DNA from 2 places in the Flavobacterium luteolum genome. Region 1 is predicted to be linked to the other one. Evidence: riboswitches for the same ligand, from Rfam matches in the RefSeq annotation. Region 1 holds a riboswitch; the other holds the start of a gene.
What was found. A riboswitch is a leader RNA that binds a small molecule or an ion and turns the genes downstream of it on or off. The one in region 1 is predicted to bind S-adenosylmethionine.

Region 1 (12,662 bases):
CATTTTAAATTTTAAATCATGAATACACTAGATATAAATACAATCGCATTTCAATACTTATTAAGAAATAATAATTCGGAAGAGACATCAACTGAAACGCTAAAGTATGATCCTGCACAGCAGACAAAAACACAAAAATCATTACTATTTCATTTATATGATCTTGAAGAAGAAGCCGAAGATATTTTAGCTTAAATCAATTTTAAAAATCAATATCAATTACAATATAAAACGTATTAACAATACCTAAAAACTTAAAAATCATGAGCACACAAAAATTTGCAACAAACGCATTACACGCAGGACACGACGTAGCTAAAAACGCAGGAACTAGAGCCGTGCCTATTTACCAGACATCATCATATGTGTTTAATAACGCCGATCATGCAGCCAATTTATTTGGTCTTGCCGAAGCCGGATTTATTTATACCAGATTAAATAATCCAACAAATGACATTTTAGAACAGCGTCTGGCAGCACTCGAAGGCGGGATTGGAGCTGTTGTTACGGCTTCTGGAGCATCGGCGATTTCTACAACTTTGTTGACTTTGCTAAAAGCGGGAGATCATATCGTAGCTTCAAACAGTTTATACGGAGGGACTTATAATCTTCTAAAAGTTACCTTGCCAAGATTAGGAATTACTACCACATTTGTAGATCCTTCAAAACCTGAAAACTTTACAAAAGCAGCAAAAGAAAATACAAGAGCTTTCTTTGTTGAGTCTCTAGGAAATCCAAAATTAGATGTATTAGACTTAAAAGCAATTTCGGCAGAAGCCAAAGCATTCAAAGTACCATTTATAGTAGACAATACAGTTGCGACACCTTATTTATTAAACCCAATTAAATATGGTGCCGATATTGTAATTCATTCCTTAACAAAATATATCGCAGGAAACGGAACTTCATTAGGAGGCGTTATCATTGATGCTGGAAACTTTGATTGGGCAAACGGAAAATTCCCAGAATTTACCGAGCCATCTGCAGGATACCACGGATTAGTATATCATGAAGCCTTAGGAAATGCAGCTTTTATTGCAAAAGCTCGAATTGAAGGACTGCGTGATTTTGGTTCTGCTTTGAGTCCATTTAATGCTTTTCAGATTATTCAAGGATTAGAAACGCTTCCAATCCGAATCAAGAAACATAGTGAAAATGCTTTGGCGCTAGCCGAATGGTTAGAGAAACAAGATGAGGTAGTTTGGGTAAATTATCCAGGTTTAAAATCTAACAAATATCATGATCTGGCTAAAGAATATTTGCCAGAAGGCCAAAGCGGCATTATCACTTTCGGATTAAAAGGTGGTTTTGATGCGGCCAAAAAAGTGGTAGATGATACAAAACTATTCTCTCTGCTGGCTAATATTGGTGACACAAAATCACTGATTATTCACCCTGCAAGTACGACACACCAGCAATTAACAGAATCAGAGCAAATAGAAACTGGAGTTTCTAAAGATTTGATTCGTCTGTCTGTCGGAATTGAAGATATTGAAGATTTAATTGCTGATTTGCAAACTGTTTTTGAGAGCGTTTCGCTTTCTCAATTCAGCATCAATAAAAATTAGGTTTTTTTGTTTTTTGTTTGAAAAATTGCCTTTAGCGAGTGGTTTTGCTAAAGGTGATTTTTTATGAAAAACACCATTATAAAATTTAAATCATATAAGGAATATAAGTGCATTTTAGAAGAAGCGTAATGTAAAGACGCACCACAGTGCATCTAGTTTTGTGATGCAAAAAATATTAAATGAACTTACATCACTTATATGGTTTTAAAAAATTAAAAATGTTAGAAATTATGTCAAAGCTTAAAATAAACATTATCCTTTTCGGAATTGGTAATATCGGAAGCACTTTGATTAATCAAATTGTAGAAAGTCAGGAGTTTTTTCTGGAAAGTAAAAATGTCGATTTTCATTTTCCAATTATAACCAATTCTACGGTTGCTTTTTTTGAGAAAGAAGGCGTTGGATATGCTTGGGAAACCAATTTTAGACAATTGGCTGTTCCTTTTAAAGTAGAAGATATTGTCGAATTTGCACAAGAAAATGAATTCGAAAACTTGATTGCTGTAGACGCAACAGCCAGCGATGAATTGGTGAAGCATTACAATACGTTAATCAAAAATGGATTTAATATTGTAGCGGTAAACAAAAAAGCCAATACGCTCCCGATTGACTTATATAAAGAGCTACGAGCAGATCTTAAAAAGTATGACAAGGAGTTTTTTTATGAAACATCTGTTGAGGCTGGAATTCCTGTTTTGCAAACCTTAAGAGATTTGTATTACTCGGGAGAAAAAATCACTAAGATTCGAGGGGTTTTCTCTGATAATTTGAGTTATGTCTTTAATCGATTTTCATCGGAAGATGTTTCGTTTTCGTCTGTTTTAAAAGATGCAAGCCTTTTAGGTTTAATGAAATCAAACTTCAAAGAAGATTTATCAGGAAATGATACAGCAAGAAAGCTTCTGATATTGGCTAGAGAAATTGGAAAAGATTTTGAGCTTTCAGATATTAAAATTAAGCCGTTTATAACCGAAGAACATTTGGAAAAAAATGGTGTGTTAAATAAAGACGCAGTCGATAAATCTTTTAAGATTGCCAAAATTACTCAGGCAGAAAATCATGTGCTTCGATATGTAGGAGAATTTGATGTTGAAAAAGGCACTTTGGAAGCCAAATTAATTTCTGAACCAGTCGATTCTCCAATCGGACAATTAAAAGGTTCTGATGCCATTTTTGAAATTTATACCAAATCGTACGCCGATATTCCAATCGTAATTCAGAGTGCTCCGCCATGTAAACAGGCAATTTCAAGAGGAATTATAACGGATATTCTGAAAATTGCAGAACGAATTAGGATTAAAGAAGCCGTTTGGCTATAAATTTTTAGAAAAAAAGAAAAAAAGTTCTTTGATAAATTGATTTGTCAAATGGAATTGTTAAGGAAAATATGTTGTTTTTGTAAGTTTTTTACCTTTATTATTTCGTTTTCGTTTTTGTAAGATGTTTTTTGTCGTTAAAAAACTGATTTTTAACGATTTTTGTAATTAAATTCTTGAATTTAATTTGTGTAATAAAAAAAATATTTGCATATTTGTTATACCCAAAAACTACTAGAAATCAAATGAACTTAAAAGTCAACAAAATGTTTTGTGCCATTTCGGTTAAGACCGAGGCTGGGGTGTCTATTGCTTAAAAAAATTGTAAGAATACAATAATAATATAGTAAAAGCCTCCCAAGAAATTTTGGGAGGCTTTTTAATTTACAACAAATGCAGAATTTAAATAAAATACAATATAAATCACAGATGAATAAATCCTTACAGATGAACAAGATGTTTACTGTCGCGCTTATTTGCGCATACGTCTGTTGATACTAAAAGTATAAATGAGTTTAAAAACTTAAACCCTTTTGGTATCTAGAAAATCCAAAAGGGTTTTTTTATTCCCGAAAGGGGCTTAACACAAACATAAAAGAGAAATAAAGATTATAAAACGCAACTTAACTAAAACTTAATATCATGAGCACATTGAACTACTTAGCAGAAAAAATTTCAGATTTGAAAAACAGAAGGACTAGAAAAAACAATCCGCCACCACCAATAAACGAATTGGCTCACCCAAGATTCGGAATAACAGAGGCTGAAATCACAGAGGGAGGTAAAGCAGCTGAGAAAAAAGCACCTAACTCTTTATTGTTTTTGATGTATTCAAAAGAAAATGAAACGCTTTTTATCTAAACGTAAAAGCATCATAAACTAGGGTAAAACCTGCTTAATTTTACTGGGCATTTTTGTTCGGTAAATTTTTGCGTATAATAGTTTTTGCTAAAATAAGTCTCAGAAATTTAACAAACACTTTTAGATAAAATTTGTTTGTTAGAGAAAATAGTAGTTAATTTGCACCGTTAAGTTCAAAAACGTATTGAAATGTTATAAAGAAAGGACGAGGGATTAGACCCGATGAAGCCTTAGCAACCCTTCGGTAAAACGAAGAAGGTGCTACATTCTACCACGCCAAACGTGGAAAGATAACAACAAGATTTTTTCTAGTTAAACCTAGTTTTTCTTTTTAATATTTCCATATACAAATCAATAATACAACAGATTTGAAATTGGAAAATATACCAAATCCCATTATAATTCAAGATTTCATCACAGAAAGTGGTGCAACTTATCATTCTATACCATTAAGTTTTACGCTGGCAGGACAACCTTTGCACAGCGCACCGATTGTTTTAGTAAACCATGCTTTAACTGGAAATTCGCAAGTTACTGGCGAAAATGGCTGGTGGAATGACTTGATTGGTGAAGGTAAAACCATCGATACTGCTGTTTATACCATTTTGTCTTTTGATGTTCCAGGAAACGGAAACGATTCTTTCTTAATCGATAACTATTTAGATTTTACAGCAAGAGACATTGCAAGAATTTTTATCGAAGGCGTAAAAACTTTACATATCGAAAAGCTTTTTGCGGTTATTGGAGGTTCTGTTGGTGGCGGAATTGCTTGGGAAATCTTAGCATTAGCGCCAAATATCACAGAAAACCTTATTCCGATTGCGAGCGACTGGAAATCGACAGATTGGCTTATCGCAAATTGCTTTTTACAAGAGCAAATTCTCAATAATTCGTCGAAACCAATTGAAGACGCCAGAATACATGCCATGCTTTGTTACCGATCGCCAGAATCATTCAAAGAAAAATTTCAGCGCACAATCAATCAAGATCTTTTGATTTTTAATATAGAAAGCTGGTTGGCACATCATGGAAAAAAATTGCAGAAAAGATTCCAATTGTCTTCTTATAAATTGATGAATCAGTTGCTTAAAACAATTGATATTACTAGAAATAGTGAAAGTTTTGAAAACTTATTGGCTAAAACAAAAGCTTCAATTCATATCATCGGGATCAATTCAGATTTGTTTTTTACAGCAAAAGAAAATGTTGAAACCTATGAGGAATTGAAGAAGTTTAAAGACAATGTTTTCTATAGCGAAATTGATTCGGTTCACGGACATGACGCTTTTTTAATCGAGTACAAACAATTAGATCATTTACTTGCCGACATTTTTAAGGCAGAAACAATAAAGAAATAAAATGAAAGTATTAAAATTTGGAGGTAAATCGTTAGCAAACGGAGAAGGGCTTAACAAAGTTGTTTCAATCATTTCTGATAAAGTAAGTCAAGGTGAAAAAATTGCCGTTGTGGTTTCTGCACGCGGAAACGCTACTGACGAATTAGAGTTTATCTTAAGCATTGCAGCTAAAAATGGCAGTTACAAAGAATTATTAGAAAATTTCAAAAAATATCAAATATCAGATTATCCACAGGTTGATTTATCTGAAGAATTTAATGTCTTAGACAAACTTTTTGAAGGAGTAAGCTTGATTGGTGATTACAGCAAAAAAATCAAAGATCAGATTTTGTCTAAAGGTGAATTGCTTTCGGCTAAATTGTTGACAGCAATTTTATTGGAAAAAGGAATTCCTGCCAATTTTGTAGATACAAGAGATTTGCTGAAAACAGATTCTAAATTTGGCGATGCGCAGCCTTTAGAACAGCTTTCAAAGAAAAACGTAGTAAATTATTTTAAAGAACATAACGGCGAAACGGTTAATATAGTTACAGGCTTCATTGGCTCAAACAACAACAACGACACAACTACTTTAGGTAGAAATGGCAGTAACTATACCGCTTCGTTAATCGCAAATTATTTAAATGCAGAAGAATTACAAAACTTCACGCATGTAGACGGAATCTATACGGCAAACCCAGATTTGGTTGCCGATGCCAAGAAAATTGAATATTTATCTTTCAATGAAGCAAATGAGCTGGCAAATTTTGGTGCAACAATTCTTCATGCTAAGACGATTATTCCTTTGTTGGAAAAGAATATTCCGTTACGAATTTTAAATACTTTCAATCATGAAAATCGCGGAACTTTAATTACATCGGATTCTTCTAAAGAAGGAATTAAAACACTTTCTGTTTTAGAAAATGTCTCTCTTGTAAATCTTGAAGGACGTGGATTACTTGGAAAAGCGGGAGTAGATGCCCGAATTTTTAAAGTGATGGGTGATCACAATATCAGTGTGAGCATCATTTCGCAAGGTTCTTCAGAAAGAGGAATCGGATTGGTTGTAGCAACTGAAAAAGCTACTCTTGCGATGGTTGAATTAGAAAAAGAGTTTGAAAATGACTTTTATTCTAAAGATGTAAATCAGATTACAGTAACAGATAATGTATCTGTAATTTCGATTATTGGTCAAGATTTAAGTACTTTCCATAAACCATACACCGCTTTAATCAAAAATAAAATTGTTCCGATTTTATTCAACAACACAGTAACAGGTAAAAACGTGAGTTTGGTTGTTAAGAAAGAGGAATTAAATAAAGCTTTAAACGTAATTCACGGAGAGATTTTTGGAGTTTCAAAGAAAATCAACATTGCGATTTTTGGTCACGGATTAGTTGGTGGAACTTTAATCAATCAGATTTTAGAATCGGCTGCGGCAATTGAAAAACGTAAAGACATTAAGCTGAATGTTTTCGCTATAGCAAATTCTAAAAAACTGCTTTTAAATAAATACGGTGTTAACAGCAATTGGAAAAGCGAAATTGAAACCAAAGGCGAAGCTTACACCATAAAAGATATTATTGCTTACGCGAATGAACATCACTTAGAGAACTTAATTGCGATTGATAACACCGCAAGCGCAACTTTTGTTGAGAATTATATTCCGCTTGTAGAAAGCAGTTTCGATTTGATTTCTTCAAATAAAGTAGCTAATACTTTGAGTTATGGTTTCTACAAGGAATTGCGTAAAGCATTGGCAGAAAGCCAAAAGAATTATTTATATGAAACCAATGTTGGTGCAGGATTGCCATTAATTGATACGATTAAATTATTGCATCTTTCAGGAGAAAATATCACGAAAATTAAAGGAGTTTTCTCTGGAACATTAAGTTATTTATTTAATAATTTCTCTGCTAAAGATGCGCCTTTCAGCGAAATCTTGCAAGAAGCAATAGATAACGGATATACTGAACCAGATCCGCGTGAGGATTTATGCGGAAATGATGTTGGTAGAAAATTATTAATTTTAGCTAGAGAATTAGATTTGCAAAATGAGTTTGAAGAAATTTCAATTCAGAATTTAATTCCAGAGCACTTACGTGAAGGAAGCGCTACCGATTTCTTGACGAAATTAAAAGAATTCGATCCAATTTATGCTAAAATAAAAGCAGAACAACAGCCAAACCATGTTTTAAGATACATTGGTGAATTGTCTGGAGATTTGCAGAATGACAAAGGAAATCTAGAAGTAAAATTAGTTTCGGTGCCAAAAGATACTGCACTAGGCGGATTAAAAGGTTCTGATTCTTTCTTCGAAATTTACACAGAATCTTATGGAGATCGTCCAATAGTTATTCAGGGAGCCGGTGCGGGTTCTGCGGTAACAGCAAGAGGAGTTTTCGGAGATATTTTGAGATTGTCTGATAAAGGATAATAATGCAATAGCAATAAAAGAAAGAAAAATCTTAAATTCGGGACTTAATTAAATAGTTTTAAAAGTATGAAAAAGATTTTTATCTTATTGTTGATTTCAAATAGTATCATGGCTCAGGTTTCTAATGTTATTAGGAACAAAGACAGTTATACTCAGGATGTTTTTCCGTACAAAGGAGTAAGAATAATTCAGGTTGATGAGGTAAGCTCTCCAGGGAATGAAGAAAATGTTTTTATTTTTTCTAAGATTGAAAAAAATGTTATTCCTGACAAAATGTATTTCCAAAGGTTTACGAAAGTAAATGATAAATGGGTTTTAAAATCGATTTTGGAAGTAAACCACAACGGAATTATTTCATCTTGGGGAAGCCGAAAAGCATTTGGAGATTATAATAAAGACAAAAGTGTAGATGCTCTTTTTATTTACGGATTATACAATACTGATTTTAAGCAACAGTCAGTTCATCTTGTATTTTCCCAAAAAGATAAATTTTACAGCATAGAGTCAAGTGTTTCAGATAATTTTGGAACAGACAAGTTTTCAGATAATTTTAAATCTTTAGATGCAGAATCTAAAAAACAGGTTTTAGAGTATTGGAATAAATTAGATAAAAAAGACAAATAACTTAGGAATAAATACCATGAAAGTAACTTTAAACAGAGTAAATGATGCATTTCATTTCAAAGTGAAAAATGAACGCGGTCACATAGTTGACGTTGACAGCAGAGCCGAATTTGGCGGAAGCGATTTAGGTGCAAGCCCAATGGAATTGGTATTAATGGGAGTTGCAGGATGCAGTGCTATTGATATGATTTCGATCTTAAAAAAACAACGTCAGGAAATCACTTCTTTCAACGCTGAGGTTGAAGGAACTAGAGTTCAAATCGAAGAAGCAAAACCTTTTAAAGAAATCGATGTGGTTTTTTATTTAGAAGGAGAAATCAATCCTGATAAAGCAAAAAAAGCGGCTCAACTTTCTTTTGAGAAATACTGTTCGGTAGCTAAAACGGTTGAACCAACAGCGACAATTAAATACAAAGTTGTCTTGAACAACGAAGCTTTATAAATTAGATAATTTGTCAATTAGATAATTAGAAAACGCTCAGATTGCGCATAAATAATTGACTTGTTTTTGGTTTAGATTTCAGTATTAAAACGTAAAACGTGAAACCTGAAACTTGAAACAAAAAAAACAAAAAAACAAAAAACAACACACAATGAATACAGAAGAATTTGGTTTTGAAACACAAGCCATTAGAACACAATTAGAAAGATCTCAATATTTAGAACATTCGGTGCCTTTGTACCTTTCATCAAGCTTTGTTTTTGAAGATGCTGAAGATATGAGAGCTTCTTTTACAGAAGAAAAAGAAAGAAATATTTACAGCCGTTTTAGCAATCCAAACACATCAGAATTTGTAGACAAGATCTGCAAAATGGAAGGAGCCGATTCTGGTTATGCATTTGCAACAGGAATGGCAGCAGTATATTCTACTTTTGCCGCTTTGTTAAACTCTGGAGATCATATTGTTTCTGCGAGCAGTGTTTTTGGTTCAACTCACGCTTTGTTCATGACTTATTTCCCAAAATGGAATATCGAAACTTCTTATTTCGAAATCAATAAGCCGGAAACAATCGAAAGTTTCATTAAGCCAAATACCAAAATATTATACGCCGAATCTCCAACAAACCCTGGAGTTGATGTAATCGATTTAGAATTGTTAGGAAATATTGCTAAAAAGCACAACTTGATTTTAATAATCGACAACTGTTTTGCAACGCCTTATTTACAGCAACCAATTAAATTTGGAGCGCATTTGGTTATCCATTCAGCTACTAAATTGATTGATGGTCAAGGACGCGTTTTAGGCGGAGTAACAGTTGGAGATGCAGAATTAATCAGACAGATTTATTTGTTTTCTAGAAATACAGGACCAGCTTTATCACCGTTTAATGCTTGGGTTCTTTCAAAAAGTTTAGAGACTTTAGCTGTTCGTGTAGACAGACATTGCGAAAATGCATTAAAAGTTGCTGAGTTTTTAGAAAGTCACCCGAATGTAAACAGCGTAAAATATCCGTTCTTGAAATCGCATCCGCAATACGAAATTGCTAAAAAACAGATGAAAGCTGGTGGAAATATCATTGCATTTGAAATCAAAGGAGGAATCGAAGCGGGAAGAAAATTCTTGAATTCAATTCAACTTTGCTCATTATCTGCAAATATTGGAGATACAAGAACGATCGTTACGCATCCAGCTTCTACAACACACAGCAAATTATCTGAAGAAGATCAATTAGCAGTTGGAATCACACAAGGTCTTGTTCGTGTTTCTGTTGGTTTAGAAACTGTTGAAGATGTAATTACAGATTTGAAGCAAGCATTGGCTTAAACATAAAATATAATAACTTGAGGGGCTATTTTTTAAATAGCCCTTTTTTGTATATTGAAATTTCTAATTCACAAAATAGCATTTTAAGAGGAAAATATGAAATCAAGATTACTGATTTTGTCAGATTTGTTTGGAGGCAATCCTGAATGGATTCAGACTTATATCGAAACTTTAGGACTTAGATTTGATGTTCAATATTATGATGTTTTAAAATTAGCTCAGATTGATTCTTCAAGTGATGAAAAGGAAATCCATAATCAATTTTTGAATGGCGGAATTGAAAAAGCAGTAAATAACTTATTGGATTTGGAGAGCGGAAATGCTTCAGTTTTAGGTTTTAGCATTGGTGGAACAATTGCTTGGAAAGCTTGTTTAAGAGGTTTAAAAGTTACAGAGTTAGTAGCTGTCTCTTCGACAAGATTGCGTTTTGAAAATGAAGTTCCCAATTGTAAAATCAAACTTTATTTTGGAAAGAGGGATTCAAATATCCCAAAATATGAATGGTTTTCAGAGCTCGGAATTTCAAATTTAATTTTTGAAAATCAGGATCATCTTTTGTATCAAGAAAAAGAAAATGCATTTCTAATTTGTGATGATTTTTTGTAGTTTTTTGCTTGAAAATTATATTTTTGTTGCAACTAAAATTATAGCCAAAAGTTTAACTAACAATTAATTGCACATGAGTAATTCTACTTACGTTTTAGATGGCAAATTATTAGTGTCTGCTGGGGCACGTTTTTTAAATTACATAATTGATCTTTTTATATTTTTTATAATCCTGATTGCAATTGGTGCAATGATAGGTATTCTTTCTGCATTATTTGGGCTTACAGGATTAGCAGCGTGGATGGATGGTTTAGGCGATTTAGGGTGGAATGTCATTGCTATTATAGTTTCTCTGGTTTATTATATTACTATGGAAGCTTTATTTGGAAGAACGGTAGGGAAATTTGTTACAGGTTGTATTGTTGTAGATGAAAACGGTAAGAAACCAGATTTTGGAACAATTGTTAAAAGAAGCTTATGCCGTTGTATTCCTTTTGACGCTCTAACTTTTTTGGGAGGCTCTAGAGGTTGGCATGATTCGATATCAGAGACCTATGTTGTAAGTAAGAAGGCTTTGGATGAAGAAATAAAAACGTTTCATGAATTCAATTTAATAGGTGTAGAAGAGGCAAATTAATTAAACTATACTAATTTAGTAGAATATAAGTTTGGATCTGTTATATTCTCATTTAAAAAGATTATTTTTGTTGCAGAAAATATACGTATTGTTTGTTTTAGTTCATTTTGGTAATTATCGGAACTAGAATTTGCAGTTACAATCTAAAACTTAAAAATGCTTTCAAAAAAGACAAAATACGGAATTAAAGCTCTTACATATTTAGCCAGAAGAGAAAATAATGAACCTGTGCAAATTGCCGAAATTGCTAAAAGCGAGCATATTTCGATAAAATTTCTGGAAAGTATTTTGTTGTTGCTTAGAAATTCAGGTTTTCTTGGTGCAAAAAAAGGAAAAGGTGGGGGGTATTATCTGATAAAAGATCCCAAAGATATTAGTATGGCTAAAGTATACAGAATTCTTGAGGGACCCATAGCATTATTGCCTTGCGCGAGTCATAATTTTTATGAAAGATGTGATGATTGCGATGATGAATCAACTTGTGCAGCACGACGTTTAATGACCGAAGTTCGTGATAATACACTTAAGATATTAGAAAGTAATTCTCTGGCAGATATTGCATTTTAAGAAATACTATTATTTATAAAACAAAAGACCATTTCTGAATTTGAAATGGTCTTTTTCTATATATGATGTATTAGAAAATCAATTTATACCCAGCTAAGAAAAGCATTACTGCGATTGCATTTCTAAGAAACTGATCAGGCACTTTTCCGCTTAGCATACTTCCCATATAGATTCCAGGAAGCGATCCCATTAATAATTGACCCAATAAACCTAAATCTAAATTTCCCATAGAAGCATGCCCAAGACCTGCAACTAGAGTTAATGGGACAGCGTGCGCAATTTCAGTTCCTACTAAACGAGGAGTTGGTAAAAGCGGATAAAGGAAAAATAAAGTTACTGTTCCTAAAGCTCCTGCTCCAATGGAGGTTAGAGTTACAGTTGCGCCTAGTAAAACTCCAATTGCAATCGTAAGCATATTTTGAGTGGTACTTTCGCTATGAAATTTATCTCCAGCATGTTTTTGAGAAAAAACTAAAAGTTTCTTTTTGAATATAATCGCTACCGAAGTAAACAATAAAGCCCAGCCTAAACTATATTTAATAACGCCATTTATAGTTTCAATATCAGTTTTAATACTGTTTAAAATCCATAATGTGATTAAAGAAGCGGGAACACTGCCAAGAGTGAGCCAGCCCGTAATTTTCCAGTTGATATTGCCTTTTTTATTGTGAACAAAAACACCACCTGCTTTAGTAAACGCAGCGTACAATAAATCGGTTCCTACTGCGGTTGTTGGCGGAATATTAAAATATAATAAAATAGGAGTCATTAATGAGCCTCCACCAACACCTGTTAATCCGACAATAAAACCAACTGCTAAACCTGCAATTACAAGACCGATCTGAAAATCCATGAAAAAATATTTGCCGCTAAAATAATAACAATTTTATAATTATCCTATAGATTTTGTAGAGATTAAATATGTATTTTTGCGGATCACAAAATTGAAGCGTGTTGTTAAAATAACAAGAGACGGCATTTAATTTGTTAAAATAATCACTAA
Region 2 (12,662 bases), 1.9 Mb from region 1:
AGTAGCAAAAAAAAACAAACGTGATGAAAAAAATTAATCATAATCAGATTAAGAAATAAGAAACAGCTAGAAATAAGTTGTACAGGTATTAAAAAAAATGCGCGCTAAATATTTGATTTATAAGTAATATCTCTCACTTTTGCTTAGATTTTAGCAAAATAGAACATAATATCATCCGGTCTAGTTGTAATTATAAAACTGGTATACTTTATTGGTACGGTAAGAAGCTACTTTTGCCAAAAAAATAGTAAACCAAAATGAAAAAAATCTATTTTGCTGCCTTTGCAGTAATTTGTACCAATTTTTACGCACAGACAAAGAAAGATTCCATCAACCAAATGGATGAAGTTATTATTAATGAAGGCCGTTTTAATACACCAATTTCTAAACAAAATAGAAATGTATATGTTATTTCGAGCGAAACCATTAAAAAACTGCCAGGAAGAACCTTGCAAGAAGTATTGCAATATGCCAACGGAGTAGATATCAGACAAAGAGGACCTTTTGGAACTCAAGCCGACATTAGTGTTGACGGAGGAAGTTTTGAACAAACTGTTGTTTTATTAAATGGAGCAAAAGTAATCGATTCTCAAACTGCTCATAATATGCTAAATCTGCCTCTTCCGGTCGAGGCAATTGAAAGAATTGAAGTTGTTCGCGGACCAGCAGCGAGAATTTACGGAATTAACAGTTTAACAGGAGCAATTAATATTATTACCAAAAAACCAACCGATTCTGGTTTTATGGTAAGCACTTATGCAGGATCTAATTTTGAAAAAGACACTCAAGATACAGGAGATACTTTTTACGGAACAGGAGTTCAGGCGGGAGCTGTTTTAGGTAAAGAGAAACAGCAGCATTTACTTTTTGCTTCGCATGATAAAAGCAACGGTTATCGTTACAACACAGCATTCGAAAACAACAAAATTTTCTATCAGGGAAATGTTCAGATCAATGATAAAAATGAAATTCAGGGTTCTGCAGGATATATCAAAAACGGATTTGGAGCAAACGGATTTTATGCTGCGCCGGGAGATAAAAACTCAACGGAAATTGTTCAGACTACATTTGCTAATCTTCAGTCTAATCATCAAATTACTGACAGTTGGAAAATTATGCCGAGAATAACATATCGTTACAATTATGATGATTACCGTTATTTAGGAAACTCTAATTTAGCTGTTGGAAGAAGTCAGCATTATACCAATTCTATTGCTGGAGAATTGAACTCTACAGTAAAATTGTCTAAAGGAGAAATTGGTTTTGGAGCTGAATTTAGAAACGAAAATATCCACTCTTCAAACATTGGTGATCACGATCGCGAAAATGTGGGACTTTATGCAGAATATAGAAGAAGTTTTACTGAAAAATTGGATGTAAATATCGGAACATATTTAAATTACAATTCAGATTATAAATGGCAGATTTATCCAGGAATTGATGCTAGTTATGCGATTACTGATGCATTCAAAATTATTGGAAATGTCGGAACAAGCCAAAGAATTCCGTCGTTTACAGATTTGTATTTGAAACAGACAGGAAATGTTGGAAACCCAGATTTGGATTCAGAAAATGCTTTTCAAAGCGAAATTGGATTCAAGTACAACAAAAGAGCTTTAAGCTTGAATGCCAATTATTTCTATAGAAAAATTGACAATTATATCGACTGGATGCGTAATCTTACCACACAGCCTTGGCAGAGCCAAAACACTGGAGATTTAAACACAAACGGAATCAATTTACGCGGAACTTACAGATTCGATTTCTCTAAAGATTCTAGATTAAATATTCTTTTGGCTTACACCTATTTAGATTCTGAATTCAAAAGTGCGCGTACAGAAACATATTCAAAATATGCAATTTCGTCATTAAAACATCAAATTACCAACACTATAGATTATCAGTTTAAAAATCTATCGGTTATGTTTGCAACTCGTTTTAACGAAAGAATTACAGGACCATCTTATTGGGTAAATGACTTTAGAGTAAGTCAGTCAATTAATAAATTTACAATCTTTTTAGACGGACAAAATATATTCAATGCAACTTATTACGAAGTAGGGGCAGTACCGTTGCCATCACGCTGGTTTACTTTAGGAGTAAAACTGGTTACTTTTTAGAAGTAAATTTTTTAAAAAATCAGATTATTTTAAAAAGCCTGTAAATCTTGTTTTTACAGGCTTTTTTAGTTTCAATACAATTCTAAAAACTGAATTAAAACGCATTAGAAAATTTATTTAACAATACAGAATCATGTAAAATTTTCGTTAAATGATATAATAGGTTGTGATTTAATTTGTTGAATTTTACTAACTTACGAATGAAATAATAATCGGGCTTTCAATCTTTGAGGGTGTAAAATTGTAGAAAATGGAAACAAGAAATGAACAAAACGATTTATTCCAAGATGGTATTGATCGTACTCAGGAATCAAACTGGGATCCCATTTTAGGATACCATATGTATTTTCCGAATGACGAAAATAAAGTAGAATATGTAAATGAAAGTGACAATCCTATTCAGCACACCAATACAGGAGATTGGGGAGATGATAGCGATTATGAAGAACTGAGACATAAAGACAATTCCAATATGAATATTCGTACTTTTGGAAATGAAGAAACAAAAACAGATTAATTTTAAAAAGAGCGGAAAAATACTCCGCTCTTTTGCATATTAGACAGTAACTGATGTTATTCTTGTGAAACCGAAAAAAAGCCAAATTTTAAACGATTTGGCTTTTTTTATTTTTTAAACAGGCAATCGTGTTTTTATTTATATTTGAGAAAGAATTTAACAAATTTACGTTTCATTAGTAGCAAAAAACAGCATTAGAAATTATTTTCATCAAATATCTTAATGGAGCTAATACATAATCTAGACCTTTTTCAAACTGTTTTTAATTCTGCGCCAAATGGTATTGCAGTCTTGAAACCTTTGTATGGTAAAAAGGGTAAAGCTGGAGACTTTACGATATTATTATGTAATGCCTATTTAGTAAACTGGATCGGAAATTCGGATTATAAAAATAAAAGATACAGTGAAGTTTTTTCTAATGTCAACGGAACAGACGTTCTTGAAAAGTTTATTGAAACTTTAGAAACCAGTATTCCAGCTAATTTTGAACAATGGTTTGGTACTGAAACCAAAAAACAATGGTTCCGTTTTACTGCCGTAGCTCAAGATCAATTGTTGGTGGTAACGATGGAAGACATCACCGAAAAAAAACAGGCAGAAACTGCATTGAATGAAGCATTGATTGATGCAGAAAAACAAAAAAGACTTTACAATTCTATAATAAACAGCACTCCCGATTTGGTTTATGTATTTGATCTTGATTACAAGTTCATTTATACAAACAAAGCTTTATTAACCATGTGGGGCAAAACAGAACAAGATTCTATTGGCCGCGGATTAAGAGAAAATGGTTACGAAGACTGGCATGCCGAAATGCATGAAAGCGAAATTGATGCTGTTGTGGCCAATAAAAAGCCAATTAGAGGAACAGTTTCTTTTCCGCATGCCGAATTAGGGAGAAGAATTTACGACTATATTTTTGTTCCCGTTTTTAACGAAAAAGGAGAAGTAGAATGTGTTGCTGGAACAACAAGAGATATAACCGAAAGTAAGCTGGCTGAAGAGAAACTGCAGCAAAATGAAAGCCGTTTCCGTAAAATGATTCATCAGACTCCAGCTCCGACTTTAGTACTTCGAGGAGGTGATCTTGTTATTGAACAGATAAACAGACACATGCTTCAAATGATAGGCCGAGGAGAAGAAATTATTGGTATGCGTCTGATAGATGTATTGCCAGAACTTGAAGGACAATATGTTTGGGAACAAGTTTTAAGGGTTTATAACGAAGGAATTCCGTTTGATCAAAGCGAAGTTCTAGTGCCTCACAATCGGACAGGAGAAATGAAGAACTACTATTATAATCTGGCTTATCGACCTTTAATAGAAGAAGGAGAGATAACTGGAATGATACAAGTAGCAGTAGAAGTTACCGAGCAAGTGGTGGCACGCCAGAAGATGGAGGAAAGCGAAAATCGTTTCGGAGCCTTAATCAACGCTTCGTCTGACTTAGTTTATCGTATGGATGCCGATTGGATGATCATGCATAATCTGGAAGGAGATGGAGAATTGTCTAGTCCAGGAAAAAAAGGCATCAATTGGTTGGATAAGTTTGTTCATCCTAGTGATCTGGAGCAGGCCGTACATCTTATTTCCAAATCGATAGTGGAGAAAAGTATTTTCGAAATGGAACACAGAATTATAAATGAAGATGATACTGTGAAATGGGTGTTTTCTAGAGTGGTTCCGATATTGAACGATAAAGAAAAAATTGTAGAATGGTTTGGTGCCTCAAGCGATATAACTTCGCAGAAAGAACTTCAAAATGTAATTGCAGAAAGCGAAGAAAAATTCAGGCAGCTTGCAGATCTGGTTCCGCAGATTATCTGGACATCGAATCCTGAAGGATTTATAGATTATTATAACAGCCGCTGGTACGAATATACCGGTTTCAATGAACATGAATTTGGAGATTCGAGCTGGATGCCCGTACTTCATCCAGATGATGTATCAATGGTTTCAAAAAATTGGTATCAAAGTGTTCATGCAGGAACCTCGTATCAGATTGAGTTTCGTTTAAAAAATATTAATACGGGAGAATACCGTTGGTTTTTGAGTAAAGCGCTTCCAATAAGAGATAAAGAAGGCGTAATAACCAATTGGTTTGGCACTTGCACCGATATTCATGAGCAAAAATCGATTACCGAAAAATTGGAGATTTTGGTGGCAGAGCGTACCAAAGAATTACAGCGTTCTAACGACGATTTACAGCAATTTGCACATGTTGCATCTCACGATTTAAAAGAGCCTGTTAGAAAAATCAAAACATTTTTAAGCCGTCTTGAAGATCATCTTAGCGAACAGTTAGACGAATCATCTTCAAAATATATTGAACGAATTCATGTTGCGGCAGACCGTATGTTCACTATGATTGACGGTGTGTTGGCCTACTCTAAAATCAATGCCGATTTGCAAAAAGCAACGGTTGTCGATTTAAATGAAGTGATTAAAAATATAGAAAGCGACCTTGAAATCGCGCTTCAAAAAACAGGAGGTAAAATTTATTATGAAGAACTCCCAGTGGTTGAAGGAGCTTCTGTATTGCTTTATCAATTGTTTTATAATCTGATTAACAATTCTATTAAATTTGCTAGAGAAGAAGTGTCGCCCCAAATCACTATTAAGGCAAATGAACAAATTGAAGACGGAAGAAGAGCAGCGGTAATTACGGTAGAAGATAACGGAATTGGATTTGAAGACAATCAAACCGGACGTATTTTTGAAACTTTTACCCGCTTAAATTCCAAAGATCGTTACGAAGGAACAGGCTTAGGTTTGTCTCTCTGTAAAAAAATTGCCGAACGACATGGAGGAAGTATTACTGCGACAGGAATTGCTGATAAAGGAGCAGTTTTTAGCATAACACTGCCATTTGAACAAAAAGAAAAAGACATTTAATTAAAACCTATGGGGAAAAAGATAATTTTATTGGCAGATGATGATCAGGATGATGCAGAAATGTTTTGTGAAGCGCTGGCAGATATAGATAAAAGTATTATTTGTCATTGTGCCGAAAATGGAAGCGAAGCACTAAAATTACTCGAAAAACAAGAAGAAATTCCAGGGATTGTCTTTCTGGATTTGAATATGCCTATAATGAATGGGTGGGAATGTTTGAAAAGGCTGAAATTGAATGAGAATTATAAAGGAATTCCAGTCGTTATGATTTCTACTTCTTCACATAAAAACGATTTAGAAGCGGCAGCAAATCTTGGTGCTGTATGCTATTTTGTGAAACCAACTGATTTTAAGGATCTAAAAAAGGTTCTTGGATCGATTACTTCAAACCTTGATAAGGGATTAAAAAAATCACTTTTCGATCTAGAAAAAAATAAATTTCTCCATGTGTTTACTGCTGAATAAGTAAAATACTTTGCTTTTCCATGCAAAAAAAGTATGAATTTCTTTTATAAAAAGGAGTTTGTAAATAAAAATAAATTTATTTTAATCTATTGATTTTTATAATGTTGTGTTTTTGTGAATGCTATTTTTTTTAATAAAAAAATAAAAAACACAAATTAAACTTGACTAATTCGGTAGAATTAATATATATTTGTATCAGAAAAATTATAAAATGATACTTATCCAGAAAGACTGAGGGAATAGGCCCATTGACGTCTTAGCAACCTGTTGCCGAACAAGGTGCTAAATCCTTCCGCTTTATGCGGGCAGATAAGAAAAGATTTCATCCTTAAATCTGTTTAAGTTCATCAACGTTAAATCTTTATTTTTTTTAAATGAAAGCAGAAACAATTTTGTACGCAGGTTATGAGCTTTTGAATTCCATTTTCGAAGAAAACAGCTTTGCCTTTTTCTAGCGAGAATAGATTAGTTCTACCAAATTTCCTTCTTTAAATAATTAAAATCCGCTAATGTCCTTTGGCATTGGCCTGAAATTCTTTTGTCTAATCTTAAAAACTAAAAATAAAATGAAAAAAATACTATTAGGTTTTGCTTTGTTTCTTGGAGCCGTTCAAACTCAGGCGCAGGAAAGTAATTTACAATTAAAAGGAACTGTTGTCGATACAGTGGCACAATATGTTTACTTGCAGAAGTTTCACAATAAAATGTTTACTAAGATAGATTCGGCAAAGGTAAAAGATGGAAATTTTAGTTTTAAAACAAAAGTAAAAACACCAGAATTATACGGTTTAAGCGTCAATACAGAAAGCTCGCCTTTATATGTTTTCCTTGAAAAAGATCCAATTTCGGTAAAACTGAGTCCAAAGAAATATTATACCGCTTCTGTAGTTGAAGGTTCGGCTTCTCAAGATTTATTCGAAACCTACAAAAAGGGCAAAGATGTAGAAATCAGCAAATTCATAACAGAAAATCCAAAATCTATTGTTTCTGCTTATGTATTGTACAGAAACTGGTCTTATAGATTAACGCCAGAGCAGATTACACAAAATATTGCTCTGCTGGATAAAAGTCTTCAGAATACTACTTACGTGAAAGAATTAAAAGAGTTGGCTATTGTTTTAGACGGATTAGCAGTAGGTAAAAAAGCCCCTGATTTTACAGCCAATGATCCTGACGGAAAGCCAGTTCGCCTTTATGATAATTTAAAAGGGTACACTTTGGTCGATTTTTGGGCTTCTTGGTGCGGTCCATGCCGAAGAGAAAATCCGAATATTGTGGCTGCTTACAAAGAATTTCATGATAAAGGATTCAACATCGTAGGGATTTCTCTAGATAAAAAGAAAGAAAACTGGATTAAAGGAATCAAGGATGATAATTTAACCTGGACACATGTTTCTGACTTACTTTTCTGGAACAGTGCCGTTGCCAAATTATATGGAGTTAGAGCTATTCCGGGGAATTATTTAGTAGATTCTAAAGGAATAATCGTTGCCAAAAACCTGCACGGAGAAGAATTGCAAGCTACGCTAAAAAGACTTTTAGAGAATAAAATTTAATAAAGAAATACGCAATCTTGTCATTCCGAGGAACGAGGAATCACACTAGAGAATCCATATAGAAAGTCGTCAATCTTTGTCGAGTTACATGTGTGATTTCTCCTCCTTCGAAATGACAAAAAGAAGAATAAAACACTTGCAAATACAATTTAGTTAATTAAAATGATATAGGATATGAATGCTATTGAGCCAACAACAAAACCAACAGAACCTGAGTGTTACTTCTCTAAGTTTAGAGAAAATACAGTAGGAATTGACCATACTTTCGAATCGGTTTACGGAGAACAAAATTTAGTTTATGCAGACTGGGTTGCCAGCGGAAGATTATACCATCCAATCGAAGATATAATGCTCAATAAAATTGGTCCAATGATTGCCAATACGCATTCACTTTCAAGTCAGACAGGAAAAACCTCTACTTATGCCTATCAGCATGCAAGAGATATTATTAAAAAATCGGTTAATGCAAATGAATCTGATGTTTTAGTAACTACAGGAAGCGGTATGACGGCAGCTTTATCGAAACTGCAGCGTATTATGGCGCTTCGAACAAAATCTGAAGAAGACAGACCTGTCGTTTTCATCACACATATGGAGCATCATTCTAATCAGGTTTCGTGGTATGAAACCAATGCCGAAGTTGTGATTTTGCCACCTGATGAGAATAATTTGGTTGACCCAAAAGTTCTTGCTGCAACAATTAAAAAATATGCAGACAGAAGTTTGAAAATTGGTTCGTTTACAGCTTGTTCGAATGTTACCGGAATTATTACGCCTTATCATGAATTGGCCAAAATCATGCATCAAAACGGCGGACTTTGTTTTGTAGATTTTGCAGCTTCGGCGCCGTATGTTAAAATTGATATGCATCCAAAAGATCCAGACGAACAATTGGACGCAATTTTCTTTTCGCCACATAAATTTTTAGGCGGACCAGGAACCTGCGGTATTTTGGTTTTTAATGAAAAATTATACCAATCTGATTTTCCAGATAATCCAGGCGGAGGAAATGTAAAATGGACTAATCCGTTAGGGAAATATTGTTACAGTGATGTGATAGAAGTGAGAGAAGATGGTGGAACTCCAGGTTTTCTGCAAGTTATTAGAACGGCGTTGGCTTTAGAATTAAAAGAGCAAATGGGTGTGGAGAAAATTAGGGAAAGAGAGAAAGAACTGCTTGATCTTTGTTTTTCAAGACTTCAAAAAGTACAAGGATTATCTATTTTGGGAGATTTAACCACAGAGCGAATTGGCTGTGTTTCATTTGTAATTGAAGATATTCATTACAATTTAATCGTTAGGCTTTTAAATGACCGTTTCGGAATTCAGGTACGTGGAGGCTGGTCGTGTGCAAGTACTTATGCACATTATTTGTTTAATATCAATGAAAAGAAATCGGCAAAAATTACAAATGAATTATTGCAACGAAATCAGACCAATAAGCCAGGTTGGGTTCGTTTATCACTGCATCCAATTACAACCAATGAAGAGCTTTTTTATATCTGCGATGCGATTGAAAAAGTAGCTGTAAATTATAAGAAATGGAAAAAAGATTATGAATATAATCCAGTTTCGAATGAATTTGAGAATCCGGAAATTAAAGATACCATCGCAAGAGAAGTAAATGAATGGTTTAAGTTAGTTTAAGTATAGTTAGTTAAGTATTAAACCCGACAGGTTTTATCTCCAAGTTTCTGGACTGTCGGGTTTTTAAAACTATTTTAATTCTTCATTTTATAAATTTCAGAACCAGCAAGCAGAAAACATCCTAAACCATAATCTTCAAAATCGGGTATTTTATCGTAAGAAAGCGGTTGTCCGTCTTTAGGTTCTTTTCCTGTTGACTGCAGATAACCTAAAAAACCATTTTCGTGAAGACTTTCTGTTGTTATTGCTTTCCAAGCTTTTTCAATTACAGGTAAATACGTTTCTTTTTTTAGAATTCCGTTATTTACGCCGTATGCCATTCCATATACAAATAGTGCAGTTCCAGAAGTTTCTTTTCCTCCAAAATTGGTCGAATCATGAAGACTGACATTCCAAAAACCATCAGCTCTCTGAATCGGCACCAGCGCTGTCGCCATTGCTTTTAAATCTTTTACATATTGTTCTCTGTGAGGCGCATTTTCTGGAATTATAGCCAGTACTTTTGCCAAAGCGGCAATTACCCAACCATTTCCGCGGCTCCAATAACAATTTTTACCATTCGGTTCTTTATACGGAGGATCAAAATCGGCATCACGCCACCATAAACCTTCTTTCGCGTTGTAAAGTCCGTTGTCTCCATGTTTATTTCTTGAATACATATACATATCATACATTTTCTCAAAATAGCGATTATCTTTTTCTAAAACACCCAATTTCGCAAAAACCGGCATTCCCATTTGTATAGCATCGATCCACGACCAATCATTGATTTGAGGGGTGTTGAGCAGCATATTGATATTTATTTTTGTATTTTTTAGTTTTTTCGATTCAGGCTCCAAATTATACAAATCAATATACGTTTGCGCGGCGCAGTAATTGTCGGCATTTCGAGTTGTGTTGCCACTGTTGAATCCCCATTTGTGAAATTCAGCCCAAGCGTAAGCATAATCACAATATGTATCTTTTGGAAAAATCTCATGAAGCGCCATTAAACCTTCATAATAAACAGCGCGAGTCCAGATATTGCTTGATCTTTCCTTATTGGTTATAATCGTTTTTCCAGTGTCTGGCCATTTCTGCATAAAATAATCATTGGCAAGAATCATCTGCTTTAGAATTTGCTTCTTATCCGTTAAATCTTGTGCGGACAGACTTTTTATAGAAAAAATAGAAAGTGCGGAGAGTAATAGTAATTTCTTCATTTTTTATTTTTGGCTGTTAGTTTTGTTCTTTCAGAGGAGTTAGCGTTACAGGGCCTAAAAGTCCTGATAGCATCGGATTCCATTTTGTGGCATCAAATTTTTTATAATCTTTATCCACCATATTTATTTCGTAGAAAATTTTCCATTCTTTACCTTTCAGCTCCATATCTCTAATTCTATTGGCAGGAAGATTGGTCACTTGAATTTTCAAGGTGTTCTTCCCTGATTTTAGATTTTTAATCTGCAGTTTATATGGAATTGACCAAAGTGTGCCGACAAATTCATTGTTGATCCAAATTTTTGCGCTTTCGCGAACGTCCCCCAGATTTAAACTCCAGTTTTGTACTGTAGGGTTGGGATTTTCAAACTGAAGCGTATAAGTTGCAGAGCCAGAAAAAGCTTCAGCATCTGGATTTAATTTTGTCCACGATTCTAAATTAGAAACAACAGTACTTTGAGGTAATTTTGGTCCGCCTTTATCAAAAGTAATTTTCCAATCTCCTTGCAATGGAAATGTTTTAGAATCAGATTCATAGTAAAGCCATTTTTTTTGAGATGCGATTTTTTCTGTCTTTAAAAAGAAAGATTGGCCAGGCTCAATTTTTAGTTTTACAAATGTATTGTGGTCTTTTTTATGGACAATGGCATTTCCGTATTCCTTAGTTAACGGATCTAAAATAAGGACTTCCTTATCTGCAATCTCAATCGGAATAAAATCATCTATTGTTTCTTTGGTATGATTGACGATATAATATATTTTTTCTCCGTCAATATCTCTTCTAATGAATTTTAATCCAGTATTTACAAGACTTTCGGGTTTAATATTTTTGTTTTCTAAAGCTTTGAAAATGTCTTCAGACGAAACTAGAGATTGATTGTCTAATAGTATTTTTTTGAGCTTTTGTTCTCGATTTTTGTAATCATATAATCCAGGAACAGACTCTGGTAAACCTTCAAATATAACGCTTGCGCCTGCTTTTTTCAATTCAATTAATTTTTGAAGTGTTTCTAATGGCATTTTTTTACATACTGGAACAATCAAGGATTTATAACTTCCGCCTGATAAAATGATGTTTCCATTTACCACTTTAGCTTGAGCTATAAAATTGTCCGAAATAAAATCGGTACTGTATCCTTTTTTGATCAGGTTTTTTGTGGTGTCATAAAAAGAAGTTCCGTGAAGCCATTCTGATAGCGAATGAATTTTGAATTGGAAAAATAAAGTTCCATTTTGGTATTTGTCCCAGGCATCAAAAATCGGCCAGTACAATAAAATTTCGTTATCTGCTTTTCCTTGTTGTAAAAGAGATTGGCAATTTGAAATATAAGAGAAAAGAGCAGGTGCATCTTCCCAAATTGTATTATTCGAATTAAAATTTACCGATGCATAAAATTGCCATCCTGGCCAAACGGCGCGGTCTGGAGAATAAGTCGATCCATGCAGAAAAATATGATTGACACCATTTATCATTAAATCTTCAGCTTCAGGTTTGCATTGTGATAATGCCGTTTTAAAATGTTCTCTCAGCCAAGTAAACGTTTCTGAGGATACTAGGTTTTTACCAGAAATATGAGCTGCAGACGAAGAGAATTTCAGCATAACAGGATCAGCATCTCCTTCGCGAATGTCCTCTTTATCACGTCTCAAACCCGGAATATCAAACGGCATAGAGCCAAATGTTTCGCATTCTGGAATATCTGCAGAAGCATACAAATCGATTAAATTTCCTGGAGAGCCATGTGCCTGAAGTTTTGTTTTGAAGTTTTTAGAATGTGCCCAGTTAGTCCAAGATTTATCAAATTTATTAAGCAGCAAATCAGAAATAGTCTGACGATAATCGCTTCTGACTCTGTTACCTTCTTCATTGTCGGTTTCATTCAATAAAACAGAAAGTTCTTTCTTTAAATCGTAACCACGCAAGTTTTTAAACTCATCAAAAAAGTTGGGAGTAAAATCGGTTCCGTAGACCTCAAAACTGTCATTAAAAATAGCTCTTATTTTTCCCTCTCTACCTTTGAAAGCATCATTAAACGGAGCAACATAAGCTTTTAAAGCTTCTGTGGAATAGTGATCTAGCGTATATCCGTTTCCGCCGGGAGCCGCTCTTTTTACCTGCTGTCCTGTTTTTCCGCTAAATATGGCGTAGATGGTATAATCTGTTTTTTTTGCTTTCCAGTTTAGTAGATTGGGTTGTAGATTACTGGGTAATTTAATACTTGAACCTTCAAGACCTTTATCGTTTACATTTGTCTTTTTGTT

Region 2: another riboswitch for S-adenosylmethionine. It lies ahead of OZP10_RS02860 (TlpA disulfide reductase family protein); the one in region 1 lies ahead of OZP10_RS11360 (alpha/beta fold hydrolase).

What each region holds. Positions count from the first base shown of each region.
Region 1 is NZ_CP114286.1:2,636,334-2,648,995, forward strand. It holds gene OZP10_RS11340 (hypothetical protein) at 19-195, shown strand; gene OZP10_RS11345 (O-acetylhomoserine aminocarboxypropyltransferase/cysteine synthase family protein) at 264-1,568, shown strand; gene OZP10_RS11350 (homoserine dehydrogenase family protein) at 1,799-2,887, shown strand; gene OZP10_RS11355 (hypothetical protein) at 3,527-3,745, shown strand; SAM riboswitch class I at 3,935-4,042, shown strand; gene OZP10_RS11360 (alpha/beta fold hydrolase) at 4,120-5,103, shown strand; gene thrA (bifunctional aspartate kinase/homoserine dehydrogenase I) at 5,105-7,519, shown strand; gene OZP10_RS11370 (hypothetical protein) at 7,586-8,143, shown strand; gene OZP10_RS11375 (OsmC family protein) at 8,160-8,585, shown strand; gene OZP10_RS11380 (trans-sulfuration enzyme family protein) at 8,737-9,909, shown strand; gene OZP10_RS11385 (alpha/beta hydrolase) at 10,006-10,515, shown strand; gene OZP10_RS11390 (RDD family protein) at 10,589-11,092, shown strand; gene OZP10_RS11395 (RrF2 family transcriptional regulator) at 11,249-11,659, shown strand; gene OZP10_RS11400 (sulfite exporter TauE/SafE family protein) at 11,730-12,512, opposite strand.
Region 2 is NZ_CP114286.1:736,472-749,133, reverse strand. It holds gene OZP10_RS02880 (TonB-dependent receptor plug domain-containing protein) at 258-2,120, shown strand; gene OZP10_RS02875 (hypothetical protein) at 2,371-2,637, shown strand; gene OZP10_RS02870 (PAS domain-containing sensor histidine kinase) at 2,860-5,532, shown strand; gene OZP10_RS02865 (response regulator) at 5,542-5,997, shown strand; SAM riboswitch class I at 6,213-6,313, shown strand; gene OZP10_RS02860 (TlpA disulfide reductase family protein) at 6,564-7,553, shown strand; gene OZP10_RS02855 (aminotransferase class V-fold PLP-dependent enzyme) at 7,728-9,200, shown strand; gene OZP10_RS02850 (glycoside hydrolase family 88/105 protein) at 9,275-10,402, opposite strand; gene OZP10_RS02845 (glycosyl hydrolase) at 10,419-12,662, opposite strand, start outside.